Regions from separate parts of the Paenibacillus sp. FSL R7-0333 genome, predicted to be linked through region 2. Evidence: riboswitches for the same ligand, from Rfam matches in the RefSeq annotation. Region 2 holds a riboswitch; the other holds the start of a gene.

Region 1 (15,569 bases), 3.8 Mb from region 2:
TAACATTATTCTGGAACTGACCGATCAAGTGACCACCCGCATGCGGTAAGCACGGGTGCCAAAGAGGAGGTCACTCTTGGCGTGTTCCTGCTGAAGCTCCTTCATCCACTGAAGCAGTTCTTCCAGCCCGGTACGGATATTGGAGAACACACAGTCCTTTGTTAGACCACCACATATACATGCTGGGATTCGGGCAGTATTGAACTTCGCTTTATGTGGCAAGCTCGTTTCACCCACTATCGTGACTATTCACCCGTTTCAGCAAATTGTTTGATGCGCTCTCCCACTTGATCACGAACCTGCTGGAAGACCGCCCACTTCTCTTCATCTGTTCCTTGCGCTTTTGCCGGATCGTCGAATCCCCAATGCTCACGTTTCACCTGAGGCGGGGTAATGGGACACTTATCTGCTGCATCTCCACATAAAGTAATGACGAGATCAGAGCTGTTCAGCAGCTGCGGATCAATAATATCTGATGTTTGACCTGAGATATCTATACCTACTTCACTCATCGCTTGAACGGCTTTCGGATTCAACCCATGAGCCTCAATGCCTGCACTATACACATTCCATTCATTGCTCAAATATTTCTTGGCCCAGCCTTCGGCCATCTGACTCCGGCAGGAGTTTCCTGTACACAAAAAGTAAATGGTTTTCTTATCCATGAGTCGCATTCTCCTTTGATTTTAAAATAAGGTCAATGTTATATATAGACCAAGCAGTGTGATGAACAGCGTAGGGATGGTCAAAATAATCCCTGTTTTGAAATACGTGCCCCAGGATATCTTTACTCCTTTGGTGGAAAGCACATGCAGCCACAGTAAGGTAGCTAGAGAACCAATCGGTGTTATCTTTGGTCCCAAGTCAGAGCCAATAACATTCGCATAAATTAAAGCTTCCTTAATCAGTCCCGAGGTATTCGTGGCATCAATAGCCAGTGCATCGATCATTACGGTAGGCATGTTATTCATTATGGAGGAAATCACTGCGGCAATAAAGCCCATCCCCATCGTTGCTGTGAACAGCCCATGATCTGCAATGGCCTGGATGGCATCAGCTAATACATTCGTAAGGCCCGCATTTCTCAGACCATATACAACAACATACATGCCGATGGAAAAGAACACAATGGCCCAAGGTGCCCCCTTCACCACTTCTATTGTGGGGACAGCGGGACTTTTCCTTGCCATGAGTAAGAAAAAGATCGCGATGATACCCGCCACGACAGATACCGGAATGTTCAGAAATTCACTGACAAAGTATCCCGCAAGCAGAACCGCAAGTACAAACCAGGATAACTTAAACATCTGCTTGTCTTTAATAGCCGCTTCAGGTTTTTTTAGCTGGGAGCTATCGAAGTTTCGTGGGATACTTTTACGGAAAAAGAGATAGAGCACACTGATGCTTGCCCCTAAGGAAAATAAGGTAGGCATTAACATCCGTCCGGCGTATTCCATAAAGGTTAGCCCGAAAAAGTCGGCTGATACGATGTTCACCAGATTGCTTACAACTAGGGGCAATGAGGTAGTATCTGCTATAAACCCGCTGGCAATGATGAACGGAAAAACCTTTTTCTCATCAAAATTCAGCGCACGGACCATAGCCAGCACAATCGGTGTTAGAATGAGCGCTGCTCCGTCATTAGCAAAGAATGCCGCGACTACAGCACCAAGAATGATGACATAGATAAACATCCGCATTCCATTCCCGCTAGCAGCTTTGGCCATATGTAAAGCAGCCCATTCGAAGAATCCAATTTTATCGAGGATTAACGAGATCAAGATGATTGCTACAAAGGCCAGTGTGGCATTCCACACAATCAGCGTAACATCCAGAACATCATTCAAGCTGACGACACCGGCAATTAAAGCGAGTAACGCTCCGCCGCAGGCAGACCATCCAATGGACAGATTTTTAGGCTGCCAAATGACAAAAATCAAAGTGACTATAAATATCAGACTTGCCAGAGCTACCAATGGTATTCCCCCAGTTTATGTCTAACTCCACCCATCCGAGCACTCCCTTCAAAGAGTTAAGTTTAATCTCAGGCATCATTATATAATTATACACTTATATATTCAATAGAAAACTGTCATTCGCAGCAAACAGCATTAGACGGTTTATTCAAATGCAATAAAAGGTCACTCGCATTCGGGGTAAGATTTAGGATGGCCTTAACATGGGGTTTATCTACTATATTTAAAGAATAATAGACCCACTGCCCCCTTTTCTGTTCCTTTACCAATCCGCTGCTTTTTAATTTACGTAGATGCTGACTAACGGCTGGCTGAGAAATGTCAAAGAGATCCACGAATTCACATACACACCACTCTCGCTCTTTTAAAAGAGTTAGAATTGTGAGACGTGTTTTATCTCCAAGGAGCTTTAAATCTTCTGCAAGATCATTTAATGTATCCAATTTTGAATCTCCTCTCTTCGTATATAAGACAATACTTATATTCTAATACCTTTATCATCAATTATCAACTAAGCACAATTTATATTTGCATTTTGCAACTAAATGCAGTATAACTAGTTCAAGAGGTGACAACAATGGAAACTCCAAGAGAACTACTCCAAATCATGAGTCGGCGTTTAGGATTACTCAATAAGGATTGCTGTAGCGTAGGAGGATGTAATCTTTCCGCTACCCAAAGTCATCTGTTATATGAGATCGATCGGAGTCACAATCCTTCCATGCAACAAGTCGCCGAAACACTTGGCACAGATATTACAACCTTCAGCAGACAAGTTCAATCTCTGGTGAAAATGAATTTGGTTAAAAAGACATCTGATCCCTCAGATCGAAGAATTTATAACCTGTCACTCACTCCTGAAGGTAAAATGGTAGCTACAACTATTGATCAACAAATGAATGAATACCTGAACGAGGCCTTCTCACACATGAGTGAGTTTGAAGTAGAAACATTACTACGGTCCATTAAGCTTTTCAACGAATCTATGGGAAAACTCAGCAATTGCTGCGCACCCGTAAAAGGGTGACCTTCTCTTTTACTTGTATATTGCAAATTATTTCAGCTAAGGAGTGTATAATCATGAGCAAGCTTACTAATGATCAAATCCGCCAAAATGTACGGGGCCGCTATCAAAAGATTGCTGTAAGAAACGTTGAGACTTCCCCATCCAGCCGAACTTCTGCTGACAGCAGTTGCTGTGACTCCCCATCTGATTTCAGTGCCATATCTGCTAAGTTGGGATATTCCAGTGAGGACCTCGCTTCAGCTCCCGAAGGCGCAAATTTAGGTCTTGGTTGCGGTAATCCGCAGGCTATTGCTGAACTGCAGGCGGGTGAATATGTTTTGGACCTTGGGAGTGGCGGCGGATTTGATTGTTTCCTGGCTTCCCGGCAGGTAGGTAATGAAGGCCATGTTATAGGTGTGGATATGACACCTGAGATGATCAGTCGAGCAAGAGATAATGCCCTTAAAGGTAAGTTCAGTAACACTGAATTCAGATTGGGCCAAATAGAGTATCTTCCTGTCGCTGATCATTCGATCAACGTCATTATCTCCAACTGTGTAATTAATCTCTCCCCAGACAAACAGCAAGTATTCCGTGAGGCTTATCGTGTTCTTCAGCCTGCCGGTCGTCTTGCCATATCAGATATCGTAACTACAGCTGAGCTTCCTCCTGAGATCAAAAATGACCTGGATGAATTATATTCGGGTTGTATCTCAGGCGCCTCTTCCATTGCCGATTTGGAGATCATACTTCAGGAATGCGGCTTTACTGATATCAGCATTGAACCAAAGGACGAATCTAAAACATTCATTAAAGATTGGGTTCCAGGTGCGAACGTTGACCAATACATCGTCTCTGCTGTAATTAAAGCGAGAAAGTAATCTTAAGGGGGTGTTGATATGATCAGTACATTAACTGTCCGTCAGGCCACACCTGAGGATATTGAAAGCATTCTTCGTATCTACAATCAGGGGATCGAGGACCGGATCGCTACACTTGAAACAGAGATGAAAGACTCCTCATATATGGAATCATGGTTCAACGATCACCAAGGCCGTTTTAGCGTTTGGGTTGCTGAACGCGAAGGTGCAGTCGTGGGCTGGGCCTCACTGAACCCATATTCTCACCGTTGCGCGTATAACGGCGTCGCTGACCTTTCTGTATATATTGATCGAAGCTTTCGTGGGCAAGGTGTAGGCAGCTCCCTCCTAGAGTCCATACACAAGGCGGCAAAAGAAAATAGCTTTTATAAAATTGTTCTCTTTACCTTTCCGTTTAATGAGAATGGTCAAGGCTTGTACCGGAAGATGGGCTACCGGCAGGTTGGTGTATTTGAGAAGCAAGGATTGATGGACGGAGCGTTTATTGATGTGATGATTATGGAGAAGCTACTATAAAAATGAAGATCAAAAGGAGAAGTTCCATCCGCAAACGGAGGAACTTCTCCTTTTGATCTATTCCTACAATCTTACTTTCATGGAGGCTCCGCATATCGGGCCTGTAAACAGGAGGATCTTAAACATTATATCTGATCTTAATATCATGATTAAAGAAGCATTAAGATTCATTTAGCCCCATTTAGGTTGCATTAAAAAGTTAATAAATACGCGATAACTTCAGAAAATCGGGGATGAATGCTAGATTACAAGGGATTTTCTTCATTTTTATATCCTATAGAGTCTTATTTAGTCTCCTAGAGAACTTTCAGCATTTTACAAACAGTGATGCTCAGCGTAAGATTCCTTTTAACAAATGCTGAATTCCCGTCAGGCGGGAAGCGGGGGAACCAAATGGCTGTGACCAGCCGAAATGGGGTGAATCCAAAGAAGATTGAACTCTTCACTGGTAGGACGACTCTCACCGTCCGAATCCGTCAGCTAACCTCGTAAGCACTGGAGAGAGCCTGCATTAACCATGCTTTTTTGCTGCGATCCCGCAAAACCTTTCCATTACACTTATCCATCGTACAGAAAACCAAATATTCCGTTTGGCTTGAGCATGCTGCTGTATGTGAGAATGAAACTGAACTGACAGCCTATGTAGCCACAGCTGAGCAGACCCATAATCTGCAGCGTTATATGAAATCTATAGACAACCTAGGAGGCATTATTCATGATTAACGCCAGACTGTCACGAATCGAGTTGTTCGCATTTAGCTGCCGCCCTTCCTTCCTGCATATTTCAGAGCCTTACGGATGCTGGTATGGGGTGTTGAAGTTAACCTTCGGAGGACAGATCAGCTATGGGAATTGCATTCTTTGTGCGGGTGACAATGCGGTGGATTTAATCAAATGGGGCTCTTTTCTGAAAGAGATATGTCATTGTACTGCAGAAGAAGCCACAGAATACGTCCGGATGCACGGACAAGAATGGGCTCCCAATCAACTTAACATGATCAAGACTGCACTCGATAGTATGTTCATTCAAAATGACCAAATCCGAATGAAGGTAGGAGCCGGATCGGAGCGGTATCGCCATCAAAGGACAGAGCAAAGAATCCATTCAATTAATACGGTGAAGAGTCATCTGAATCCAACCATTTTATTTGCAGAATCGGTATCCTATTATTCACTGCTATAGACATGATCAATTTAAATTATCAAAACTCCAGTTGATCAAAAATCTTAACGAAGATTTTCGCAATGTTCTTGGCATCATCGATACCTCTATGGTGAGTACCTTCAAGCGGCAATTCAAGCATAGTCAAGGCTCTCTCCATGCCTACGCCCCGCTCCCTGCCAATCATCCTCCCGTGCTGATGCTTGAGACTGATATGGTTATCCGTCCATTCACTTGCGATTTGATGTAGTGAACAGTCCTTCTGCAACTGGTTTTTATCATAAAACCCCCAGGAGCAGAGGACATGAGGTTCATTGCCTATCCACTCTTGGAATTGACTTATTGCCTGCGGAAAATACATTGCAGCATCCACATCCGCCTGAGAGATGGAGGTAAGCCGCTTACAAAAATCAGAAAGCTGCGGGCTTAATGCAGGCTTGACAAAAATTTGGAACTCGCTCACAGTCTTGAGCCTTTCATTGAGTTTTACGGCTCCGATCTCGATAATTTCGTTTTGTCTTTTGCGGTCATTTTCCCAACAAGTGGCTTCCAGATCAAAAATGATATAGTTCATACCTGCTCCTTTTCTCTATAACCATTCAGTTTGTCATACAACATTTGCGGCATGGCCCGGAGTGTTCGGTCATTCTGCTCTTCAGGAGTAACGTGCGGTTCACTGAGCAGCCAATGTCTGGTCATATTGGAACAGGCATAAGCATGGTAGTTCAAGGAAAATTGCAGATCTTTCATTACAGGAGCTTGCGCGCCTTGTGACAGTGAAGCCAGAAACAAATTTGCCGGGTATGTCTGGGAATGCTCCAATAGGGAATTTTGTCCACTGTCCATCAGGACTTTTTTATAAAATGCTCTTTTCTCATTAAGCTTTTGAAAGAAAAGAGAGGTGACTTTGCTCCATGATTCGTTTGCGTTTTCCGCCATCACTTTATTCAAATCCGAGGAGTAAATCCAATTGACCAATTCATATTTATCATGGAAGTGATAGTAGAATGTCTGGCGGGGAACGCGGCAGTGATTTGCCAGCATGGTTACCGTGATTTTCTTAAAAGGCACGTGATTTAATAGCTCAATTATGGCTTCTGCAAACATGGTCTTCGTCATATCTTTTGTAGGCATCGTTGATTTCACCTTCCATTCCTATTATGACAAAATGATGAGCAACGGCAAAAAAATTGTCACTTGCCTTCAAGTGTCTATATTCTATAAGACTTAGTTAATTATACAATGCTAATGCATTTAAGTTAATTAACGGGGTGAATGATGATGAAAACAGAAAATCGTGTTACAGAGATGCTTGGAATACAATACCCGATTGTGCAGGCCGCCATGTCCTGGTTGACCGATGCTAAGCTTGTCGCAGCCGTATCCAATGCGGGAGGCATGGGAGTAATGGGGCCTCATGCGGGTTATCAGACGCGGCCCTCCAGTCCGGACGAAGTGGGTCAAAGGATTCGCAATGAAATTCGTAAGATTAAATCATTGACGGAAAAACCGTTCGCGGTAAATCTGTATCTACCTCCGGATGGCCAATCCGATCCATATTCCAAAGCTACATTTGAGGCTGCTGTCGCGGAAGGCGTACGGTATTTTGTGACCGTTGGTTCTCTGAATAGAGCTATGGTCAAAGAAATCAAGGATAACGATAGCATGTGGATTCATCGTGAGCTTACTCCTTCCCCGGAAGCAGCGAAAATGGCTGAGCAGCATGGCGCAGATATACTCATTGCCACAGGGTATGATGAAGGAGGAACCATTCCCCAGAACAAAATAGGCACTTTCTCGATTGTTCCCGCGATCGCGGATGCGGTAAGTATCCCGGTTATGGCAACAGGCGGCATCAATGATATTCGCGGAGTGAGAGCGGCTTTTGCACTTGGAGCTGAAGCGGTATATTTGGGAACACGGTTTATCGCCGCTGAAGAATGCCCTGCTGCTGAGGCAACGAAACAGGATATCATTCAATCCAAAGGTTCAGATCTGATTATGTTATCATCGTATTCACGCTCCACTCCGCATCAATTTGCCCGTGAGTTGGAGGCTATGTACCGCAATGGGGAATCATCTGAAAATATCGAAAAGAGGATCAGTGAAAACGGAGGTGTGTCTAATAGCATGCTGCATGGGAAGCTGGATGAGGGGCCCATCACCATCAATACCGCGATCGATCTGATCACTGAAGTGAAGAGCTGTAAAGCAATCATTCATGAATTGATGGCTGACTTTATTAGGGAGTAGCACAGAACGCCAAAAAAGCCGCTAACAGATAAATATTCTGAAAGCGGCTTAAAATCATGTCCATTTTATTACAACCTTATTTCAATATATGCTTTGAGATCCTATTCTCATTCCAGTCGTATACTAAGACACTATTCTCACGATAGTCCAATATAGACCCTTGTATTCCATTAAATTCGTGAATAGAGGCCAGCGTTTTTGCATCTAAAATATACTGGGAGGTAAGCAAATCGACATATAGGTTTCCTTCTACCGTTTTCTTTGCTGTCGGCAGACCATCTCCCTCAGGCATATTAAAATTCGATAGTACCCTATCCTTTACTAAGCCCTTCTGATTGAACAAGCTTAATTTTTTGGTTTTAGGATTAAATACCATATAATCATCCCCAGCTTGGAAAGCAAACCCAAATTGATCGATTGTTCTTCCCCAGATAGCGGAACCTTTTGGAGATAAAGCTATTAGTTTACGCGTATTTGCTTGATATACTGAAAACACAAAAGTACCATCATCGAGTGCAAAAGCAGTATAAAAGTTGACTCCTGCTCCTTTTGGGAAAGTGTATTGAAATGAGCGTTGTAAGGAAGAGTTGTATACTTCAACTTTTTGAGCATTGCCCAGCTTGGTTAACATCTCTATGGCGATTTGGTTCTTCGAAACAGTAGTTAACTTGCCGGATACGACCTTACTTACTTTCTGCTTGCCATTTTTATCGAAAGCTAGCAGTTGTACCGTTTCTGCACCGATTGTATCCGATTTCTGACCTGCAATAATTAAGCTTCCGTCACTCATGCGGTATAACTTGCCGTCAAATGCTCCCAGATCTTGTCCTACGCGCTTACTCCAATTTTCCTTCCCTGCAGGGCTCACAGAATAAAGAACTCCTGGAAACGAGAAATAGGCGTATACCGTACCGTCTGGTGCATAAGCAAAAGGATATTCTGTACTTGGCCATCCGTATCCAGCCTTGGCAAACGAGAATACCCACTTCACCTTTCCAGTTTTGGGATCTACGGCCCTAAGGGTATCGGGTGACCAAGCTTTTGTCTCAGAAAATCTTTCTTCTCCAACATGTAAGTACAGCGTTCCTTGTCCCGGCACATAATAACTCTCTGGTTGAATCGGTATGTAATCTTCATTCGGTGTCTGAGTCCAAACCGCTTGTGGCAAGGATTCATAATTCTTAGCAGCCACCACCCCACCAACATTTGCAAACATCAGGGCAGCAACCATGAAACTGATTAGCTTCTTTTTCACACGAAAACCTCAACTTCCTTTTTGAATTGATCTTCAATAGGGTTACCCCGTATTAAACTTGCACATAGCTGCCTTAAGAGCAACACACTAAAATTCACCATCCGACTAATTATTGGCTGTTCAGGTGACTGCTGTTCATTAATTTCATTAAGCCCTTAAGATTTTTGTGAATGTCCCAAATATTTTCTTTTTCAAGAGTAAAAATTTCGTGATAGTACCATTCTATCTTGCTTAATGTTCCGAATTTAGGGTTTTTATCCACATTATTATAAAGTAATAGTATAGAATCTCTTAATTCATCGAATGTTTGTGAATTAATTCCATTAAGTACGCTCTTTATAACTTGATTTTGAAAAATTTCTTTTATCCCGTTCAAGCAGTCTAGAATTGATTCAGTTTCACTTTCAATAAAAATACCATTTGGAATTTTATTGAAATTGATAATTTCAAGTTCGGCAATCATGGAGAGTAGTTTCGATTTGCTTTTTGCTTGTAAACCTTTAAATACCACAGTGTTTAACAAATCCTTCAATTTAATAAGTCCTTGCGGATTAAGCAATAAATATCCTGAACTATTTTGAAAAATCATATTTTCCAAATGAGGACTAATCAAGGGGACTAAGGTTTTTAAAGTATGAAGATAATTAATCAAATTAACGTATGTTCCTATGGTATCTGTGTAATCTAGCCACTCTCTTAATTTTGTAATTTGATGAGTTGTTATATTATGCAATTCCTCTATCTTAAATAACTCATCAACAATATCTACGACATTGTAATTCTTATTAACTTTTTCAATGGCAATATTTATCTTCTCATCAGGTACATTCAATTTTAACTTGGATTCGAACAGATGAAGTAGCATTTCATTTTCTTGGGAATTGTTATTTGAACTCACCATTTTTTTAACGAGATTCTCCTCAATACTACGTTGAAGATAGTTCATTTTAACTTTTGATAGAGCAAGATCCAATCTTGTTAAATTGCAAATCCTTATCGTACTTTCTCCCTTACCCCCTGAGTCAATACCCTTAAAGAAGATTGAATCCTCTAACTTTATGTAACTTTCATATAAGTCGTAATATGCATGAATAATAAGAAAGTCACCTGATGTAGATGGATAGTCCTCTGGAATGCTAAAAATTTGATTTGTATATCCTTGTAATACGTTTTTTCTTCCTTTGGCTGTATTACATCTCCTACACGTCAGTGTTAAATTTATCGGTAGAAAAGAAAAGATTTTATGAGGGTCTTTAGGTACAATATGCTCAATATCTCCAGGACTGCTTCCCTCATCAAGTGGTGACTTGCAATAAAAACATTCACTATTATTATTAATGAGTATCTGTTTTATATTGTTTTTTATATATTTCAACTCAGTTTTATCCCAATTAAAATCATATTTCATAATCAAATGAATGTCATCAGCTGTTAAAGTATACATTTACTCACCTTTTATTTTTTGACTTATTAGCTCGATGACTGTTTTTAACGGATCACTTTCTTTTAGGTTTGTACTTAGCTGTTCTATGCGATCTACTCTCGCAGCAAGCCCTCTCCGATTGTTAGTACTTATTGCAAGCATTATTTGATCCAGTTCATCAGCAAGATAATAATTTCGATCTGTAGCTAAATCAAAAATATTAAACAGTACGTCTTCTACAGACCAGCCAAACGTTTCTTCTTTGTGTAGAACCACTTTAGTTTGGTACTGACTATCTCGTTCAATTGAAACAATAGAAGACGTATTAGGTTTTAAATCTGATACCATAAAATGAGAATGTGTTGCTAGCAAAAAGTGTGCAGAAGCATAGTGAAGGCTAAATATATTTCTTAGGCCCTCAATATATTTATTTTGCCAATTAGGATGTAGGCTAGTTTCAGGCTCATCCATCAAGATGAGGGAATCTTTTTCAATGTTAGATAAGATATTAATCATGGTTGTTATATACTGCACTTCCCCTGAGCTAGCGAATTCTAACTTGAAATATTTTTCTTTTCTAATAAAGACAGTAGGCTCATTAAAAATATTAATTTCAAATAGATGCCAAAGTATGTACAAATCATCATAATATCTTTCAAAGTATCCAGGTTCATCTAATTTGAAAGTTACACTTATTGCATTCTCCCGTATTTTAAATATATTGTTTCTTTCTTCACTTAGGCTTTCAAAAAAATCCATAATTTCTTGATAATCCGAAAAATGAATACGGTTTAATTCTGACTTTGTTTTATTCTTTCTCAATTTATTTTGGTTAAGTAATATGTGCTCTTTTACCGCAACCTTTTCAATTGTTTCATTATTAGCTGTTTTGAACACTATTCTAATAACGGGTTCTAATCTTACGAATTTTAATATTTTTTCTAATATTGATTCGAAATTGTTTTTTTGCGATGAATTTAATATATTCAATATCAAATTTCTCGATGTTTCACCAATGCGAATTGTAGTATCTGAACTTTTAATCCCTAAATAGCTATATTCTTTGTCTTTATCATCTAACTGATTTTTATAGATAAACCTATCATTTATGCTATAAGCACTCGCGATTAGTTTGTTGGGAAGCTGAAGGTCGCTTAAATGAATGTTTTCTCCGTTTTTATAGTAATTATGGATATCATCTTTTTGAATAACTTTAAAAATGTCTACCCCGATCTGATAGGTAAGGATGAATAATATATTTGATTTTTTACTGAAGGTTCTTTTAGATTTTTTCAAACGATATAGTTCTAAGAATATCTTTTGAAGAGTTGACAATATTGTACTTTTCCCAGTGCCATTGGGTCCAATAATTAGTGAAATATAGGGTTCAGTAGGTTCACGAAATGGAGGATCTTCAAAAAAGGATACATCAAAATTATTTTGTGTATTAACTGAATTCATATACTTTATATGGTGTACTAAGAAACCACCTTCATCTTTTTCAGAAGATGTAATAGTACTTTTTCTCTGAAATGCAGTATCGTAAAATGGATTAATAAATTTGTTTTGATTTTCGAAAACAATTCGCGAAATTTTCTTGATATTAGTTTCTTCTATTAAACTGTTGATATTTCCAGTTTTAAATTTGCTTGTTGTATTTGGATTGTTGAAAAATCCTTTAACATTATAAAACCATCCACCCGGTCCGATTAACGTATCCAATTTCATTGACTTCATGTACATCGGGAGGGTTCTTACACTATGTAATGACAATTCGTACCGAGGCTCACCTAATACTCCTTGAATAACAAGATCCTCTCTGCTTTGTTCCATAAAAAAATCATATGCGTTCATATAACTTCCTACTTCTAACAAAGGAAATACATAAACTGATCTATTATGGCCTTCTTCATCTAATTGAAACTCTTTTTGGGGTAAACCTGCAAGCAATACCTTGCCCTCAAATCTATACTTTCGATTTTCTACAATAAATAAGTACAAATTAACACCAGTATCGTTTGAGTTGAGCAAGGTTTTGTTTTGAGAATACTGAAGATTTTGATCACCAATTCTCCCCATGCCAGTGTATTGCCACAAACCATTTTTATCTTTGAATACATTTGCATATGGTGGTCTATCTTTATAAGACAATAGGACAAGAGAATTTGTTTTTAAAGATCTTCTCATACTTCCTTGCCGGCTACATTTAAACAAATTAATTAGGTTATACTCATCAATATCCATACCAGGTTTTAAATCGGATATTTCCAGCAAATTATCCATCTTTTTATCTCCCTTATTTTACTATCAAAGCTACTTACCTACAATTTATGTAAGAAAATTTAGAAGTAAACCATTAATGTTATAATATCATATAGATAGAAGACTTATATCATAAAAGTGCTATATGTGCCATTTCAGAATGAAAACATTCCCTTATCACCACGTTCGGTTGGTGAAATAGATTGCTGCATTTATAGTTAAAGAAGAATTCATTCCGTAATAATTTTTTCCATTTAATTTACATTACTTATTCTTTCCATTAAAGTAGCGATTGAAATACGCAGGTGGAGACATCGATTATTTTGGAAACAATCAGTGTGGTAACAAAATTCTTTTGGTTTAATTAAGATAAATATATTACGACCATTTTGCATGGATATCCCATGGAATTCGAATCGATAGACCCATCGCTCCGGGGCTATGTCTTTTGTTATACTTCCAAGTGAGGTTTCAAATACTTCATTTCGCACTTTAATATAAACCCACTCAGAGGAGCGCAAAGACATGAACTTTTTCAAAAAGCTGTTTGGCGGCAATGCAATGGGCAAATCAGAAGACGGTACCACCATTTATGGTTATGACGCTTCGGATGAGCAGCAGGTTACGCCTCCCGCCAATATTTTGTACATGGAAGATTTAAACGAACATTTCAATCGGGTCTTTCCAAACCGGGAAACCGGCGTGTTCCACGAACTGATTTCAGACATCGTACATATTGATGTGAATATTATGGAAGCTACACCTGATGAGCCATACCGGGTGCTGTACACCAATGGGATGAGCGATCTGCCGCTGACACTCCCACAGGAGATCCGTGAAGAGTATAAGCATCTGGAACGCGCGGAGCTGATGATGTTTTTGCCGGCGGACTGGCCACTTACGCAGGAGGATTTTGAAGCGGAGGAGAACTACTGGCCGATCCGGCTGATGAAGATGCTTGCCCGCTTCCCGCATATGTATCAGACATGGCTTGGTTACGGCCATACGATTCCCAACACGGAGGATTACGAGCCATATGCGGATAACACGGAGCTGTCCGGCGTGATCCTCTATGCTCTGCCGGAAGAGGTTAGCACCGTCCATACGAAAGATGACAATCAGGTTCAGGTTTATTTCCTGGTACCGCTGTACCGGGAGGAAATGGAGTTCAAGCTGGAGTCTGGCATGGACGAACTGATGGCCAAGCTGTCCGAGCTTCCAGAGGATTTCCTCGTTCTGAATCCGAATAGACACAACGCTTGTAAATAACTGCCCGGATTAACGGGCTTGAACCAGCTTGAAAAGGCTGAGCCTAAGTCAAGAATATGACTTTGGGCTCAGCCTTTTGATACTAGTTAGCTTTCTTTCACTGTTGACTGTAATATAGTTCGACCTTCCTAGTACCGCTCATTGATCTGCTCTCCTAACCATGCGCCTTGGCGGACAAGTCTGCGCTGCAGATCCGTGATGTCGATACTGCGCGTTTCCCGTGTGCCCTTCTCGGCCAGAATCGCCGCGGCCGTACCGGAGGCTTCGCCCATGGCAAAGCAATTCGGCATGACCCGGGTGGAGCCTTGGGCCGCTCTATCGGTTGATATCGCTCTACCGGCTACGATTACGTTCTGAATACCGGCCGGAAGCAAGGCGCGATAAGGGATGCCGTGCGACTCTCCCGGCGACAGACGCACCATCGTCATGCCGCTCGTAGGCTTTGCCATATGAATATCAATAAAGTAGGCATTGCGGGCAATGTCGTCCGGGAACGAACGGCACGCCAGAAAATCGTCGGCGGTGACGATATAATCGCCGATGATCCGGCGGGTTTCCCGAATGCCGATCTGTTCGCCCGTCAACGTCAGGAAAGCGTTTTCGAATCCGGGAATCGCTTCCCGCAGCCAACCGGTAATGTGTTCAACAAGTGCGCGGCCTTCGATCGCACCGCGAGTCAGATCATCCGTGTTTGAACCATCTATCCCGAATACATGCCCGAAATTGAAGCCTGCCGTATGATCGTTTAGCCAGGAAATACCGGCCCAATCTCTCGCGACGCGCAATCGCCCTTCGTGCTTCGCTTTGTTGATCGCATGTTTCAGATCGTGGCCGTGCGTCTCAGCACTTGAGAGAAATTTGTTCCGGTCCAGGTTATTCAGGACGAAGCACATCGTCCCCGGCTGCAGCTCTCCATCATCTCCGCCTTTGGCGAACTGCCCGCCCGCAAGATAGGTGAGATCCGCATCGCTCGTTGCATCAATATATATCTTCCCTTTCACCGCCTGGGTTCCGGTCTTGTTGTTAATGATCGCTGCTTCAATGATGCCGTCCTGTTGAAGAACTTGACCGACGAACGTATGATACAGCACTTTAACGCCAGCCTCCATCATCTTCTCGTCCAATATGCGCTTTAGAATTTCCGCATCAATCGGCACCCAATCCAGCCGGTCCTTCCATGCTTCCTGAAACCTCTCCTCCATCTTGCTCTTCATATCAAGCAGAATTTCCAGCCCAATCCCACGGATGATCGGCTTGACCTGATCGGTATACGGGCAAAATGCAGGAACCTGAGAGACCGTTGCCATGCCGCCCAGGTATCCTCTTTGCTCTATCAGCAATACGGATGCCCCGTTTCTTGCTGCTGCGAGCGCTGCTGCTACTCCTGACGGTCCTCCTCCGGCAACGACAACATCCACTTCCGTGTAGACAGGAATATCACGCTCGGGTATTTTAACGGTTAGTGCCATATCGGTCATTCTGACCACCTCCACCTGTTTTCTTCCATTGTAGTTTTAACTTACATCAACCGCGGTGAGACTGAACGCTCTTGTTTCTTTAATTCAC
Region 2 (15,569 bases):
TTTATCATTAGGGAGGGGAAAAAGTTTTTTACATGGGAGAGGAGAAAAATAATGAACAAAAAGTGGGGGTTATCCGCTGCCGCGTTACTGTTAACTGCTGCAGTAATTCTGCCGGGATGTGCAAAGAAAGAGGAGCCGAAGGAGGCTCTGACTTCAGCTGCAGCCAAAGCTACAGCTATGACATCTTACGAAATGAAGAGTAAGGTGGTCATTAACGATCTGACGATAGACACCGGTACTAATGAGGCTGACGCTTCGACGGGTCAGATTCTAAGCATGCTTAAGAATGCAGAGCTTACGATTGATGGAGTCTATCAGGCTGAGCCGATGCAGACAGAGCTTACAACGGTTCTGAATCTGAAGGGGGATATGGCTATGTCCTTCACGGTTCCGATGGTTATGTCCGGACAGAAGCTGTACGTCAAAGTGCCTTCGATTCCGTTCCTGCCGATTCCTGAGACGATTGTCAATAAATTCGTAGAGGTGGATCTGAAGAAGCTGGCCGAAGAGCAGGGAACTGAATTCAATCCTGCACAGATGGATGCACAGAAAGTGCAGAAGCTGTCGAATGAAGTGATGAATACGCTGCTGGGTGAGTATGATGAAGCGAAATACTTCAACAATATCAAACCTAAGGATGCCGGCCTGCCTGAAGGCGTGGATGCCAAGCAGGTGGTTCAATTCAAGGTAACCAATGATAATGTCAAAGAGGCGCTTACGATCCTCGTGAACAACGCATTGCCTAAGATCATGGATATTCTGAGTAAGGATGAATATAAAGATCTGCTGCAGGTTGACTCTGCTGACCTGGCCAAAGCCAAGGAAGAGCTGCAATCCAGCGAAGCACGTGCCGAGTTTGATAAGAGCCTGGCCGATCTGAATAAGTATCTTACCATTAACCAGTTCCACCTGAATACAGCGGTTAATAAAGATGACTATCCGGTATACCAGGATATGCTGATGGACATCAAGGTTAATGATCCTGACAAGGGTGAGAACGTTACCTTATCCATGAATGCAAGCAACCAGTACAGCAAGATCAATGAGAAGCAGACCTTCAAGATTGGCATTCCGCAAGGCGATGATGTCATTACTCTGGAAGAGCTGCAGCAACAGTTCGGAAGCACAGGTACGGGTACTTATTAATACCATAGTTCCGCACGCCAAAAACCCGTATGAGCAAATTTCGCTCATACGGGTTTTTGTGTGGATATATGAAGGTTAAGGGGATTCCTGTCCCTCTGGCAGGAACTCCTCAGCCAGAATGGCGTAGGTGCAGTGATCCTGCCATTCGCCGTTGATCCGGATGAAACGGCGCGCGAGTCCTTCGGCCTGGAAGCCGTTCTTTTCCAGCACTCTGCGTGAACCGGTATTATGGGGCAGAATGGCAGCCTGTACCCGGTGAAGCCCCAGAGAGCGGAAGGCATACCCGAGGATCAGGTGTACGGCGGCACTGGTATAGCCTTGCCCCTGCTGCTCATGATCGATCATATAGCCGATATCGCAGAATTGTCCGACTCCCCGCACTACATTGGAGATCGTAATCTGGCCGATCAGCTCACCGCTGAGCAGATAAATCCCGAACATATACGCGCTGTCCTGCTGCGCATCCAGGATACGCTGGTTAATCAGCTGCCGCTGGCTCTCCAGGGTGAAGTAGTCTTCACTGCGCAGGGGCTCAAATTGCTGGTGTGCGGTTCGGTTACGCAGACGGAGGCTAAGCAGCCCTTCGGCATCCGTAAGCTCCAGCAGCGAGAGATAGATCCCCTGTGCATTGTTATACAGCTTGTACGACATCTGGCATTCTCCTTATGAGCATAATATAAGTGTTAATGGGCGTTCTAGAGCTTCGCAGGCCGCTTCCGCAGCTTGCGGAAGAAGGAGGTCAGAAGCTCCGCGCATTCCTCCTGCAGCACGCCCTGGATGACCTCTGTACGGTGATTAAAGCGAGATTCCTCCAGCAGGTTCATCAAGGTCCCTGCACAGCCAGCTTTGGGATCTGGAGTGCCATACACGGTGAGCGGCACCCTGGACTGCACCATCGCTCCTGCACACATAGGACAAGGCTCCAAGGTAACATAGAGCTGGCAATCGAGCAAACGCCAGGAGCCCAGGGCTGTACTGGCTTCCCGGATCGCTACCATCTCCGCATGGGCAGTGGAGTCAAGCGTCGTCTCACGCAGATTATATCCGCGGCCTATAATTTGGCCTTCGTGGACGACCACGGCACCAATCGGCACTTCGCCCAAGGCCTCGGCCTTGCGGGCTTCTCCTATCGCTTCTGTCATCCAATGTTCATGAATGGCCCGCTCCTCCGCCGGCAGTTCTTCAAGCCTGGTATTCAAATGCATCTTCCCTTCTTCTATGCCCATTGTACAACGAACAAATATTCGTTCTTAACAAATTGTGGACAACTCTGTGGATAAAGGCCGACTTATACACAAAATTGTGCACATCGCGATTTGGCAAAATGTTTATATGTGCATAACCTGTGGATGGTTTCTTACCTATTGTAGTGAAACTGCCCCGATAATTCAATATCTGCCAGCACCCGGCTGTGGGGAAAGGCCTTTTCAAATGGGAGGGCAAAAGGTATGATTATGTTGAATGCCCGCTAGGATTTACCAGCGGATAAGAGGTGAACAATACGCTTGTCCATAAAAACGAAATTATCAGCGATTATATTTGGCTCGGTGCTCTTAATCTTGATGCTTAATCTTTCGCTCAATCTTTATGCTGCCCGGAATAATCTGCGGAATGAGAGTGTAAGCAACATGAAGATCACTGCGAAGCAGGTTGCCGTATCGGTGGAGCAGAGCGGCTACAGCTCGAATTACGTGCAGGATAAAATTGCCCAGAACCTGCGCTTGACCGCCATTCTGGCCTCCTATGAGCTGGACCCGGATATCAGGAATATTACCAATCAACAATTGAAGGCGCTATCCACCAAGCTGGGGGTGTCGAATATCTCGCTGCTGGTGAAGACTGCGGATGATATTATCGTAGCCAAATCTTCAGATCCTGCAGAGATTGGACTTTCGACCAGAGGCATGGGTTTTTGGTATGTAGCTTTTCTGGAGCTGTTTGCAGGCCAGCGGGTATCTGTCGATCAGGGGCAATCCCTGGAGAATTTCTGGTCCGGGCCGTTTGAATATTCAACCTCCAATCCGGAGTATATTGATAAATGGGGTTATTATTATGACGGGGCACGCAATTATATCATAGATCCATTCGTCCGGAGCACAGCGGTAAGCGATTATGTCAAAATTATGAGTCCCGATGAGATCATCCAGGAATCCAAAGCTGTAAATCCCGGAATTCTGGAGATTACGGGAATCAATCCGAAGACCTTCGGGGCCTCAAGCATGCTGCCTGATGGTACAGATCCCAAGAACACGAAGCTGCGGAACCGCCCTATTCAGTACGGAACCTATTCCTACGGCAATATTGCAGAGGACAAGGCGGCAATCCGTGAAGCATTGAACAAGGGCGAGCCGGTAACGCTGGATACGAAGGCATTGGGTAAAAGAGTGCTCAAAAGCTTCATTCCGATTGAGCGGCCGGGAGCCGCAGATTATGTGATCAGTGTAGTCATGGACTACCAGGCGATCTCCTCAGTCATCCGCGAGCAGCTGTTCAATAATATCACCACCTCGGTACTGCTGCTTATTATCTTTCTCTTGGCGAGTTATGTCCTGGCCGGTGTTGTTACACGCCCGATTCAGGATATACTGGCTAAGGTCAATGATGTGGCCAAGGGCAAGTTCGAGCCCCCGCTTAATGTATCCAGCCGCGATGAGCTTGGACAGCTGGCCCAGCGCATCAATGCGATGACCTCACATCTGCTGCAGCACACGAACCGGCTGGGGCAGACACTGGAGGAGAACCGTGCGGTTAAGGAGCATCTGGAGTCGGTCATTAACGGCACTTCGGATGCCATCCACACGGTGGATATGGAGGGGCGGATCATCAGTACGAACAGAGCGTTCGAGGATCTCTATGGATGGGGCGCTGCGGATGCTCTGGTCAAGCCGCCTTATCTGGTTCCGGCCACTGTGCAGGAGCAGGAGAGTATACGATTGCAGCAGCTTAAGGATGGGGCATCTCTGCCGCCTGTGGAGACCGTCAGGCTGAAGCGTGACGGCTCCCTGGTAGAGGTCAGCGTCAGCAGCTCGGTTATCCGGGATGAAGAGGGCCAGCCGCAGTCGGTTGTCCATGTATCCCGTGACATGACCGAGCGCAACCGCATCGAGGAGCTGCTCAGACGCTCGGAGAAGCTGACTACAGTCGGCCAGCTTGCCGCAGGCGTTGCCCATGAGATCCGCAATCCCTTGACCACCCTGCGGGGCTTCCTGCAGCTTCAGCAGGAGAAGAAGGTTCTCGTTCCGCTGCATATTGATCTGATGCTCTCGGAGCTGGACCGGATCAATATGATTGTCAGTGAGTTCCTGATTCTGGCGAAGCCGCAGGCTGTTCATTTCCAGCAAAGGGATCTGCGGCATATTGTCGGCGATGTCATCTCCCTGCTGGACAGTCAGGCCCACCTGTTCGGCATTGAATTCACCACACATTTCTCGGGAGTACCCGCCATGGTGCACTGTGAGGAGAATCAGCTGAAGCAGGTATTTATCAATGTAATCAAAAATGCGATCGAAGCGATGCCGGACGGGGGAACGATTACCGTGGAGCAGCAGGAGCAGGATGATTCTGTGGTTGTTGTGATCACGGATGAGGGCGGAGGCGTCCCTGAGGACATGCTGCCCAAGCTGGGAGAGCCGTTCTTTACGAACAAAGAGTCCGGAACCGGTCTCGGCTTGATGGTCAGCCAGCGGATTATTCAGGCCCATAAGGGCAGCCTGGAGATAAGAAGCGAGTATGGCCGGGGGGCACAGGTAATTATCAAGCTGCCTGAAGCGAAGGAGCCAGTACCTCCGGCCGTTATGAATATAGAACGGAGTGAAGACGAACATGAGAATCAATAAATTCATCAGTGAGACAGGCTATTGTTCACGCCGTGAAGCAGACAAGCTGGTCGAGGGAGGGCGGGTCACCATCAACGGTGAGCCCGCTATGCTGGGCAGCCAAGCCGAGGCCGGGGATACCGTACTGATTGACGGCCAGCCGCTTCAGACGGGCAGCAGGATTGTGTATATCGCGCTTCATAAGCCGGTTGGCATTACCTCTACTACAGAAGCGCATATTCAAGGCAATATTGTTGATTTCATAGGGCATGAGGAGCGGATTTTCCCGATCGGGCGGCTCGACAAGGATTCAGAGGGATTGATTCTGCTGACCAATGACGGTGACATTGTTAACAAAATATTACGCTCAGAAGGCAGGCATGAGAAGGAATATGTGGTCACTGTAGATCGACCCGTCACGCCTTCTTTTCTGACCGGTATGTCCACCGGCGTGAAAATTCTGGGCAGCAAGACACTTCCCTGTGAAATTACGCGTATTAGTGAACGGGTATTCCGTATCGTGCTGACTGAGGGCAAGAACCGGCAAATTCGCCGCATGTGCAGCGCCTTCGGTTATGAAGTCCGGCGGCTGCAGCGCATCCGGGTAATGAATATCCGACTTGGCGCACTGAAGACCGGAGAATGGCGGGAGCTGTCCCAGGAAGAGAAGCAGGAGCTGGGGGCTATGCTGAACTATCAGCTGCAATAAGATTATAATGCCCATACCTATAATAAGAGCTGCTCCGATAGACCCTGGTAGGGCCGTTCGAAGCAGCTCTTATTTATTTCATTACTATTCAGGGAGCTGTTACATTAGAGACATCCGTTGTCTCCGCAGCAGCGTCCTTATATTTACGTAGGATGGATACTTCTACCCGGCGGTTCTTGGCCCGCCCGGCAGCCGTAGCATTGGTAGCGATGGGGTGGTATTCGCCAGAGCCGGTCGGGCTGAACTTCGTCGGGTCCAGGTTGGGATTGAGCAGCAGAATCTTCATGAACTCCAGGGCGCGATCTACGCTAAGATCCCAGTTCGAGGAGTACGTGCTGTTGGAGATCGGAATATTATCGGTATGCCCCTGCACCAATACTTCATAATCGGGAAATTGCTGCAGCATGTTAGAGATCGACTTGGCCAGCTGGCGGGATTCGTCCTTCACTATAGCCTGTCCCGAAGCGAACAGGGCATTGTCACTAATCGTGATCATCAGCTGGGACTGATTCAGCTTCGTGCTAAGCAAGTCAGTCATCCCGTTGTTCTTGATGTACTGGTCGAACTGCTTCTTCAGCTTCTCCAGATCCTCCTGCTCCTTGGCACGGAGCTTGGACAGATCGGAGGTGCCGGTGTTCTTGGCAATCACACTGTTCATCTTATCCTGCTTGCCCTGGTCCAGCTGGGAGCTGGTTGGGGAATCCGACCGGTACTCCAGGACGCCGCCGCCGCCGCTGAGCGCTGAATTGAAGGCTTCAGCCATTTGCTGGAACTTCACGGCGTCCGTAGCGCTCATGGCGTACATAACCAGGAACAGAGCAACAAGCAGGGTCATCAGATCAGAATAGGGAAGCAGCCAGGATTCATCGGCATGCTCTTCATGTTCCTCATGCCTAGTCTTTTTGCTCACTGGAAGCCCCCTCCTTCTCGCTAAGCTTGGCACGCTCGGACGGAGTCAGGAAGACAGACAGCTTCTGGTTAATGGCAATGGTAGACACCCCAGACTGAATGGAGAGCAGACCCTCGACCATCATCAGGCGGACTTCAATCTCGCGTTTGGATATCCGCTTCAGCTTGTTCGCCATAGGGTGCCACATGACATAACCGGTGAATATCCCGAGCAGGGTTGCAATGAAGGCACCGGCAATCGCGTGGGCCAGGACGTCCATGTTACTCATATCCCCCAAGGCGGCGATCAGCCCGATAACAGCCCCGAGTACCCCTAGTGTAGGGGCATACATCCCGGCCTGGGAGAAGATCAAGGCTCCGGCTTTATGTCTGTCTTCAGTGGCATGAATATCTTCCATTAATACATCACGGACGAACTCCTGATCATTGCCGTCAATAATCATCCGCATGCCGTTACGGAGGAAGTTATCTTCTATTTCATCGACATTGGACTCCAGAGCGAGCAGCCCTTCGCGGCGGGTAATGGAAGCCCATTCCATGAACATGGTAATCAGTTCGGGCTTACCGACCATCTTTTTCTTCGTAAACAGGATCTTCAACAGCTTAGGGAAATTCTTGACTTCCGACATCGGAAAGGCCATGAAGATAGAGGCAGCCGTGCCAAGAAAAATAATGACATAGGCAGCGGGGTTGTTCAAGCTTGCAAGCGGAGCATGCTTGAGTATCATCCCCCAGATTACTGCGATCAGACCAAACACCAGGCCTAGAATTGTTGAGATTTCCATTTATGCACCTCGTCCATGAGAATTAAGAAGTGATCGACTAACCGCGTAATTCGTCCTTGAACCGCGGGAGAACACTCTGTTCGTAACCAAATCACGTATATTCTTCTTTATCGACATCATTCCCTTTTTTGTGAAGTGATTTTTTCGGCTATAATAGATAAGGTAGGTTATTATTCATCAGCGAAGAAAACGGAGTGATTGATGTGGGAGTTAAGCATGGCAGGGATTACGGTGAAATTCTGGTTGAACTGACAGGAGCCGTTGGACGGATTGCAGACGGGTACATTTTTTTTGAAATGGAGCCTGAAGAGTGGACGAATCTGCCGGAGGAATCGAGGCAGGAGGTCTGGGAGGCGCTTGCGGAAGACCTGTTCTACGCGCTGGGCAACGAGCCGGTCATTCAGGTGGGCAGCGGAGTTGTGATGTACGATAAAGAAACACACCGCATTAATATTCTGCTGGGCGATGAGGATCTGGCTTCAGTCGTTCTTGTATAAAGCAGGGGAAAAATGCGGCAGCGGGTTTGTCCCGGGCATCCGGCCATGTTAAAATTGGAAGTGGAGTACTAATTGCTGGGATGTCAGAATACATTTAATCAAAAATCTTTGGCCTGGCACATCCCTTGGACTTTCAGAAGCTGAGGGATGTTTTATTTGAAGGAAAGAGCAGGCTCAAGAAACCGTTAACTTAGCAAGGGAGGAAACGAATTGCAATTAACTGAGGAACAACTGCAGGAGCAGATCGGCAAGCTTGAGGGCTGGAAGCTGGAGAGGGATAGGCTGGTGCGCAAATATATGTTCAGTGAATATATGAAGGGAATTGCCTTTGTGGATGAGGTAGCGACAATTTCGGAGGCCTTTGACCATCACCCGCATATCACCATTGATTACAAGACGGTTGTTCTGCGGCTGGCTGCAGATGTGGAGAAGCTTGATCTCCGCCAAGCGCATGAATTTAATGAGGCATTCGAGAAGACCCGCTAGAGGACAAGGCCCCTATGGAGACAACAGGAATATCTAATTAATAGAAATGCCCGTGCAAGGATCGTTCGTTATCCTCGTCACGGGCATTATACATTTAGAATGAGGAGCAAGGTGTGAGTACAGGTTGCGGATTATTTCTTCTCGGCCAGCCATAGGGCTACATTCGCAATCTCTTCAGGGGCCAGCCTGTCTTTGAAGGGAGGCATCTGTCCGCGGCCCTTGGTGACTATGCTGTAGATCTGAGCTGCGTCATGCGAAGCGCCTTCCTGCTGCAGGCTGGGTCCCGCCCCGCCCTGAAGCTGGTCTCCGTGGCAGGAGATACAATTGGCCTTCACTGTGGCTTCTGCGCCCGCAGCGTCCAGCACAACCTCCGGCATGGTCGGCTTGTTCTGCTCCGCCACCTCGGATTTACCGGGTAGGGTAAACATTAAGATTACTGCAAAGGCACAGGCGGCAAAAAACAAACCGCTCATGATCCATTTCTGCATCTGCATCCGTCCCTCCATGTGAGCTGCTGTCTCCATTATAGCGGATGGTGAAGCGTTATCATAGTATGTGTGTCAAAAAAATGAACACAAATGATCCATTTTTTGCAAATCCCTCTTGTCTCCGGTGCTATTCCTCATAGACCATGCAATAAAAAGGCTTATTGCCGGTCGGAGTGCGGCGTTCATAGGTATCCGTTATAGTGAACCCGCATTTCTGGTAGGCGCGGATGGCGCGCTGGTTCCAGGTCAGCACCTCCAGGTCGATCTCACATTCCGGGTAACGCGACCGTGCTGCCTGCACAATAGCCTTCATGAACAGATGCCCCATTCCATGACCGCACAGATCGGGCTGCATTCCGACTCCAAGCCGGACTACCCCCTCCATCGGAAAGAGCTGGGCGAAGCCGCACAGATCCCCCTCTCCATTCACAACCGACACATATTGCTCGCTGCGCAGCTGCGGGTCTCCGAACTCCACGCCCAGCGCCTGCATCTGCTCCCAGGACATCCAGCCGTAAATATTATACGGAGGCTTGTAGCTCCACTCACAGATCTCAGCGGCATGCTGCGGCTCCATAGGCACCACATAAAAGGTTAGCGGGGAGCTAATCATTAGGGGAGGCCTCCTTCCAAGGGACATAAATTCATTTCTTCTATTAATTATATACAAAAACAGCCAGTTTCGACGCAATTTCCTTACGGAAATGCAGGAACTTGACAAACGGCAAAATATATTTTCCGAAAGCGCAGAATCAGTGTTTTACAAATATAGAGAGGGGTAAGTAATTTTATAGACAAAAAAAGCCCTTCTCCAAGATTTCGGCAAAAATCTCGGAAGAGAGCGTTAGGTTACAAAGGATTATTGTACATCATCGTTGTCTTGGGAATCCGAAGCTACAGTCTTGTAGGCATCTGTACTCATGATTCGCTTGGCGCCAACGTAGCGGTTGACGTAATAGCTGTCACTCAGCGAACTGATGGTTACACCACGTGAGGAAGAGGCATGGGCGAATTCGCCGTCACCAACATAAATACCAACATGGGATATGCCCTTACCGCTTGTATTGAAGAATACAAGGTCGCCCGGTCTCATCTCGTCACGGGACACGGCAGTGCCCATCTGATATTGGGAGCCGGATTGATGGGGCAGGTTAATGCCGATCTTATCAAAAACATACATTGTAAATCCGGAGCAATCAAACCCGTTAGTTGATGTACCGCCGGACACGTATTTGGTTCCGATGGCTTTGTCGATCACTTTATCCATTTTGGAATCCGCGAAAGCGCTTCCTGCTCCGATGGTGAAGATAATGGACAAGCTTAGTACTGCGGCTGCTAGCTTCTTCTTCAAAAGTAAATACCCCTTCCAATGCCTACGAGGTTAGCTTAAGGGTTCGGTTGAAGGTCCCCTATGACCCCTCTTAGAATAGGAGGTCAATTCACCCAAAGTGGTTCCCCCGTTTCCCTAATTCATTAGGGAACTCGGCACGACTGTTGATTAGGATTAGCGGTTCATTCAATACATGACAAAACCTTTGTTAAAAGCGATTCAATAATTACAAAAATGTTACTAAAAGATCACTGCGATAATTGTAACAAAGACTAAGGCGCTTGGCAATCACTTATAACATATTAATGCATCTTTTTTGCTGTTTTTTAGAGTTATAGCCCTTTCGAAAGACTCATATCTATGCGCAGGGGTTAATTTATATGATAATTTCTTTATTTTTGCAAGAAAATGCTGTTTCAAGGCTGCGAATTCGGTGTAAAAGGTAGAATAAGGAAAAGGAAAAACCCGGAAATGATTACGGCAATAATCATCCCGGGCTCGTATAAGTTACATTTAGTTGTTAGAGGCTGAAATATTCGGGGTATGCTTCAAGGGTTCAATCGTAAGCGACAGCTTGGTAGGCTGTTGTGCTCATTACTCGTTTGGCGCCAACGTAGCGGTTGGCCCAGTAGGACTGGCTCATCGAACTGATGGTTACACCACGTGAACTCGAGGACTGTGCGAACTTCCCGTTTCCAACATAAATACCGACATGGGACACTCCGTTACCCAGGGTATTGAAGAACACGAGATCACCGGAACGCAGATTGCTCTTGGATACACTTGTTCCAACTTTGAACTGTGCTTTGGAGGTACGGGGCAAGGTAAGCCCGACATTCTTGAACACATACTTGGTAAATCCGGAACAGTCGAAGCCGCTGGTGGTTGTGCCCCCGGTTTTATACGACGTTCCAATGGTTTTTGAAATCACAGTATCCATTTTGGAATCTGCGAAGGCACTGCCCGCTCCGAGTGTGAATACCATCACAAGACCCAGCGCTGCTGCGGTGCATTTTTTCTTGAAATTCTGACTAATCAAAAGATGTACTCCTTCCAGGGCCTGCGAGGTTAGCTTAAGGATTCGGTAGAAGGTTCCCCTATGACCCCTTTAAAGCGAGATCAATTCACCCAAAATATGGTTCCCCCACTTCCCGGTGCAGGGAATTCGGCGTTTTATGCACCAGAACAGTGACTTATCGGTATTGCTTAAATTGCAAGAGTTACGGAATATTTTGCTTGAAAGATTACAACTTTGTTACTACTGGTACAGCCATCATTGTATCAGAGGATTTCCCCTTTTGCAAATGCTTTTGTCCTCTGTTCAAGCAAAAAAGAGTCCCGCTCCCGGATAGAGGGGCTGTGACTCTCTTTAGTATGCCGCTTCAGCAGCTTATTATTGTGGAAATGATTTACTGGACCAGAGGTGGTATTGGGCAGCGATTCCCCACATATCGAACAGCGTGGAGGGCAGCGGAGCTGCCTGGCGGAGCATAAGGGCCGGCAATCCGGGATAGAACAGAGCAGAGGCGCTGCAGAGCAGAATTACGGCCAGGCTTCCCGCCCCCAGAACGATGGATATACCGATCGAAGGCATCAGCATCTTCAGGCAGATCAGCAGTGAGGAGAACATGCCGGTACCGGCGGTATAGCCGAATTGCATATAGAGCAGAAGCTTGCGGACAAGGAAGAGATAGAGCAGCCAGCCCAGCACATAAGGCACCAGCTTCAGCAGAAGCTGGACATCGAGAACGCCGCTGAGCAGATGACGGTACATACGCGGAAGCAGCCAATAGAGCGGCAGGAGGGTTAGCGCCCATTCGATGAGGCTGAACACCAGCACCGGCAGCCCATATTTTCTCATTCCGGGAAAAAAGAACAGTCCCCGCGCTCCGTCGCGCTCCTGGTGAAGCTCGTGCAGCAGCCCTGCACGGATAAAGGGAGTCACCAGCAGCCTTAGCACTGTCAGCGCAAGCAGCATCCACAGCCAGTGCTGGACGGCGGAGTCGGTGCGCAGCGCGGTCTGCCCCTCGATATAATACAGCAGCCTGCCTATTCCGCTGCCGCCGGCATTCGCATCCGGGTAGCGGAGCAGGACGGGGACAACCGCGCTTTTAATGAATTTGTACAGGAAATATCCCCAGAACAGCCGGTAGATAAATAGCAGAATCAATATATAGAATTGCTCTTTCATGCTGATCCAACCGCGGGCAATTGAACTTTTCACCATTCCTTCACCTCACCAGACAAGAGTTCCGAGCAGGGTTTCAAGCAGAGTTGATGCACTAAGCGTCCAGCGGGAGAGTGTACGCGGCTCAAGCTCCGCCATTCTGAAATTATTAAGATGCCTGCTCTCCAGCAGAATGGAATGCCCCGGATCGATCTCTGCGGAGACCAGCGGCGCTTTATACGCTAACTCAAAGGAAGTAGCCTTACCCTCGCCATTCCAGTATTGCTGTACCGTGTACCCGTCTGCGAAGGTGAATTTCACGGGAACATCGGGGTACAGGCTGCCCTTATTGCTTACATCAACCACAGCGCTATAGCGGCTCCCCCCGCCGTCACTGTTGTCCCGTCTGACGGTGAGCCTGATATCGTCAACTGCGAAGTCGGGTGCCCCCCCGCTATAGACATACCGCTCAAAATACGTCTGCCAGGATTGCTTGGTCACTTTCTCCACAACCTTCTGGAAGTCGGCGGTGGTCGGATGCTGGAAGCGGTATTTGCGGGCATAGGCGGCGAGGATGGCGTCCATATTCTTGGTCCCGGCGATGCGTTCGATATCCTTCAGCACCAGCTTGCCCCGGATGTATACATTGCGCGTGTAGGCGTCATCACCGGTGTATTTCCAGGTCTCCAGCTTAAGCGGCTGTGAAGAGGAGACCAGGCTGGACTGCAGCGGGAGGCTTGAGACCACACCGTATTCCTGTTCCATCAGCCGGTCTTCGGCATAAGAGGTGAAGCTCTCATCCAGCCAGGCTTCTTCGAATTCATTGCTGGCCACCAGACCGTAGAAATATTGGTGCCCGATCTCATGGATGATCGTGCGCTCCAGGGAGGTGCCCGGTGAAGTGTCCGTGGCGCCGAAGGCGGTAATCAGGGTCGGATACTCCATGCCTCCGGCCCCGTTGCCGGACTCCGGCGGGACAACAATCGATAAGGTAGAGTAGGGATAAGGGCCGTACCACTTGCTGAATGCCATCAGTGCAGCCTCAGCCGCCTGAAAGTAACGCTCCTGGAGATGCTTATGCAGCGGGTCCAGATAGAGCTTAATCTTCACCCCGGGCACCTGCGGCGCGGAGAAGGCCTTCTCGGCAACCACGAAATCAGGCGATGCCGCCCAGGCGAAGTCGTGGACGTCATCTGCATAGAACTGATAGATCTTGCGCCCCTTCACCACCTTGGCGTCTCTCACCGGGAACCCGGTTGCGGCGACCTTATACTCGGGCGGGACAGAAATCGATACATTGTAAATTCCAAAATCACTGTAGAACTCGGAGTTGCCGTGGTATTGATGCAGGTTCCAGCCTTCTTCCTTGAGTCCTCTTCTGCCGGCAGGCTCATAGACGCTAAGCTTCGGAAACCACTGGCCGGCCATCACGAAGTCGCCAGCGGTTCCCATCCGGGCGAAAATTTTCGGCAGCTTGACTTCGAATTTAAGCCTTACCGTAACGCTCTCGCCGCCGTTCACCGGCTGCGGCAGATGGACCTTGAGCAGTGTTCTGTCATTGACATTGCCGTCGTCCGGCTGCACATATTGGGTGCGCTGCATCAGCGAAATGCCCTCGGAGGTCCGCAAATCTGTCAGGGTAATGCTCCCGTAACCCCCAGCAGGCATGGTGTCACCGCGAAGCGTGCCCCCGGACTCCTTCATGAAGGTGGTGCCGGCGGATGAGAATGCATTGGGATACAGATGAAAGTAGAGCTCCTGGACCGGCTTTGCGCCCGGATGGGTCCAGGTCAGCGTCTCGGAGGCGACCAGGGTCTCCTTATCAGGCAGGAGCTCCACATCCATGTGATATTCAACCACGCGCTGGCTTAAAGCCTCTGTCTCCGATGTGTAGATCGTATCTGAAAGATCGGACTGCACGGGCTGCTGCCGGGGGATAATGGCGGGGGACTTGGCCTCTTTTGGAACAGAGGCAGTCCATACGGCAGGGCTATGCCCTGACAGAAACCATATTCCGCCTCCAAGCAAGGTGAGGACAGCCAGGACTGCGAAGATGAGGGTATACCTTAATGAATGTGGCTTCATACTATGATTCCTCCCGTGACAAGCATCTACGGGATGTATATGTTTGCAATCGCCGCATTATTAGCTAAAATTAAATAATTAGTGAATGGAAAGGATGTGCACATGTGGATAACGTACAACCGGAGGGCAAAAAACAAATTGCCTTGAATATTGTGAACGCCAGAGCCAAGCATAAAGGCTTCGGTGCAGGCTCGATTGATCTGAACAATGTATCGCCTGTCATTATTGATCAGGGCATCGCCGTTATTGATATAGGTGCCATGCATGCCAAGAGCAAAGTGGAGAAGGGAATTAAATTCTCTATGAACCGTGAGGATGTTCCGGCGGGAAGACAGGTTTGGGTCGTATGGGTCGCCGTTGACCGTACCCCGGAGGGACAGTTCTACGGCGGAATTACCGCCTGTGAGATGTGGATTGACACCGAAGCGCGGCGCGGCTGGAAGATTCTTGCGGATCATGTAAATAAGCTGGATGCGGCCTTGAAGCGCAAGCTTATTCTGGATGGACTTGGAAGTGCTGAGCGGGCAGCGCTGAAATCCCTGCTGATGGCCCATAATGAAGAGTGGTGGGCCGCTTCGCCTGAGGAGCTGAAAGCTGCGCTATCGGAATAGAAGATCAGGTTATATGCTTCGCCCAAAAATTAAGGCTTGGCCCCAACGGGGCCAAGCCTTATCTGATGTCTAAGCAGGGATGAATGGATAACGGTTACTGCGGATCTGTTCTGCCGGGAGTGTTCAGCTTGCGCTTGAGTTGGCTGACTCTGGCTTGGCTGATGCCGAGAACCTCGGCAAGCTCCTTCTGGTTGGCATAGGGATGATCTTCGATCGCTTTCATAAGACGCAGACTCATTTCTTCGGTCTTGCTTCTCCGTCCCCCGCGGGCTGGCTCGGGATGCTCTTCTGCTGAACTAGGGGAGGCATGGATGGGTTCTGATCCGCGGTCGGGGTCACTAAGCTCCTTCAGACAGGTGTTGCAAATGAACTGATCCTTATAGTAGGTCACATGATCAAGACTTCTGCAAAAGGTGCATTCTGTGGAGGTGTACTTTCGGAGGACGATGATATCCTCATCCAGTATAAAAAATTCGATAGGATCCCCAATGTCAATATTACGTGTCATGCGGATTTCTACGGGAACCACAATTCTTCCGAG

The links. Region 2 has a riboswitch for cyclic di-AMP ahead of MKY86_RS32400 (C40 family peptidase). Riboswitches for the same ligand answer to the same signal wherever they lie in the genome.
Positions count from the first base shown of each region.
Region 1: linked by a shared signal. The riboswitch ahead of MKY86_RS15355 (hypothetical protein) and the one ahead of MKY86_RS32400 (C40 family peptidase) in region 2 are both predicted to bind cyclic di-AMP.

Region 1 covers NZ_JBBOBZ010000001.1:3,691,479-3,707,047, reverse strand. Annotated here, with positions in the region: gene arsC (arsenate reductase (thioredoxin)) at 246-665, opposite strand; gene MKY86_RS15380 (arsenic transporter) at 687-1,982, opposite strand; gene MKY86_RS15375 (ArsR/SmtB family transcription factor) at 2,093-2,419, opposite strand; gene MKY86_RS15370 (MarR family winged helix-turn-helix transcriptional regulator) at 2,554-3,003, shown strand; gene MKY86_RS15365 (arsenite methyltransferase) at 3,057-3,863, shown strand; gene MKY86_RS15360 (arsinothricin resistance N-acetyltransferase ArsN1 family A) at 3,885-4,379, shown strand; cyclic di-AMP (ydaO/yuaA leader) riboswitch at 4,726-4,889, shown strand; gene MKY86_RS15355 (hypothetical protein) at 5,095-5,562, shown strand; gene MKY86_RS15350 (3'-5' exonuclease) at 5,582-6,115, opposite strand; gene MKY86_RS15345 (TetR/AcrR family transcriptional regulator C-terminal domain-containing protein) at 6,112-6,675, opposite strand; gene MKY86_RS15340 (NAD(P)H-dependent flavin oxidoreductase) at 6,820-7,794, shown strand; gene MKY86_RS15335 (PQQ-binding-like beta-propeller repeat protein) at 7,871-9,049, opposite strand; gene MKY86_RS15330 (HNH endonuclease) at 9,159-10,493, opposite strand; gene MKY86_RS15325 (AAA family ATPase) at 10,494-12,755, opposite strand; gene MKY86_RS15320 (suppressor of fused domain protein) at 13,260-14,003, shown strand; gene MKY86_RS15315 (FAD-dependent oxidoreductase) at 14,132-15,481, opposite strand; gene MKY86_RS15310 (response regulator) at 15,523-15,569, opposite strand, start outside.
Region 2 covers NZ_JBBOBZ010000001.1:7,500,636-7,516,204, forward strand. Annotated here, with positions in the region: gene MKY86_RS32340 (DUF6612 family protein) at 52-1,146, shown strand; gene MKY86_RS32345 (GNAT family N-acetyltransferase) at 1,222-1,797, opposite strand; gene tadA (tRNA adenosine(34) deaminase TadA) at 1,842-2,345, opposite strand; gene MKY86_RS32355 (ATP-binding protein) at 2,709-4,982, shown strand; gene MKY86_RS32360 (pseudouridine synthase) at 4,969-5,670, shown strand; gene MKY86_RS32365 (flagellar motor protein MotB) at 5,759-6,580, opposite strand; gene motA (flagellar motor stator protein MotA) at 6,564-7,364, opposite strand; gene MKY86_RS32375 (hypothetical protein) at 7,568-7,861, shown strand; gene MKY86_RS32380 (4a-hydroxytetrahydrobiopterin dehydratase) at 8,072-8,347, shown strand; gene MKY86_RS32385 (c-type cytochrome) at 8,479-8,835, opposite strand; gene MKY86_RS32390 (GNAT family N-acetyltransferase) at 8,963-9,448, opposite strand; gene MKY86_RS32395 (C40 family peptidase) at 9,695-10,186, opposite strand; cyclic di-AMP (ydaO/yuaA leader) riboswitch at 10,191-10,333, opposite strand; gene MKY86_RS32400 (C40 family peptidase) at 10,722-11,150, opposite strand; cyclic di-AMP (ydaO/yuaA leader) riboswitch at 11,208-11,346, opposite strand; gene MKY86_RS32405 (hypothetical protein) at 11,559-12,392, opposite strand; gene MKY86_RS32410 (M1 family aminopeptidase) at 12,402-14,417, opposite strand; gene MKY86_RS32415 (YwhD family protein) at 14,522-15,028, shown strand; gene MKY86_RS32420 (AbrB/MazE/SpoVT family DNA-binding domain-containing protein) at 15,123-15,569, opposite strand, start outside.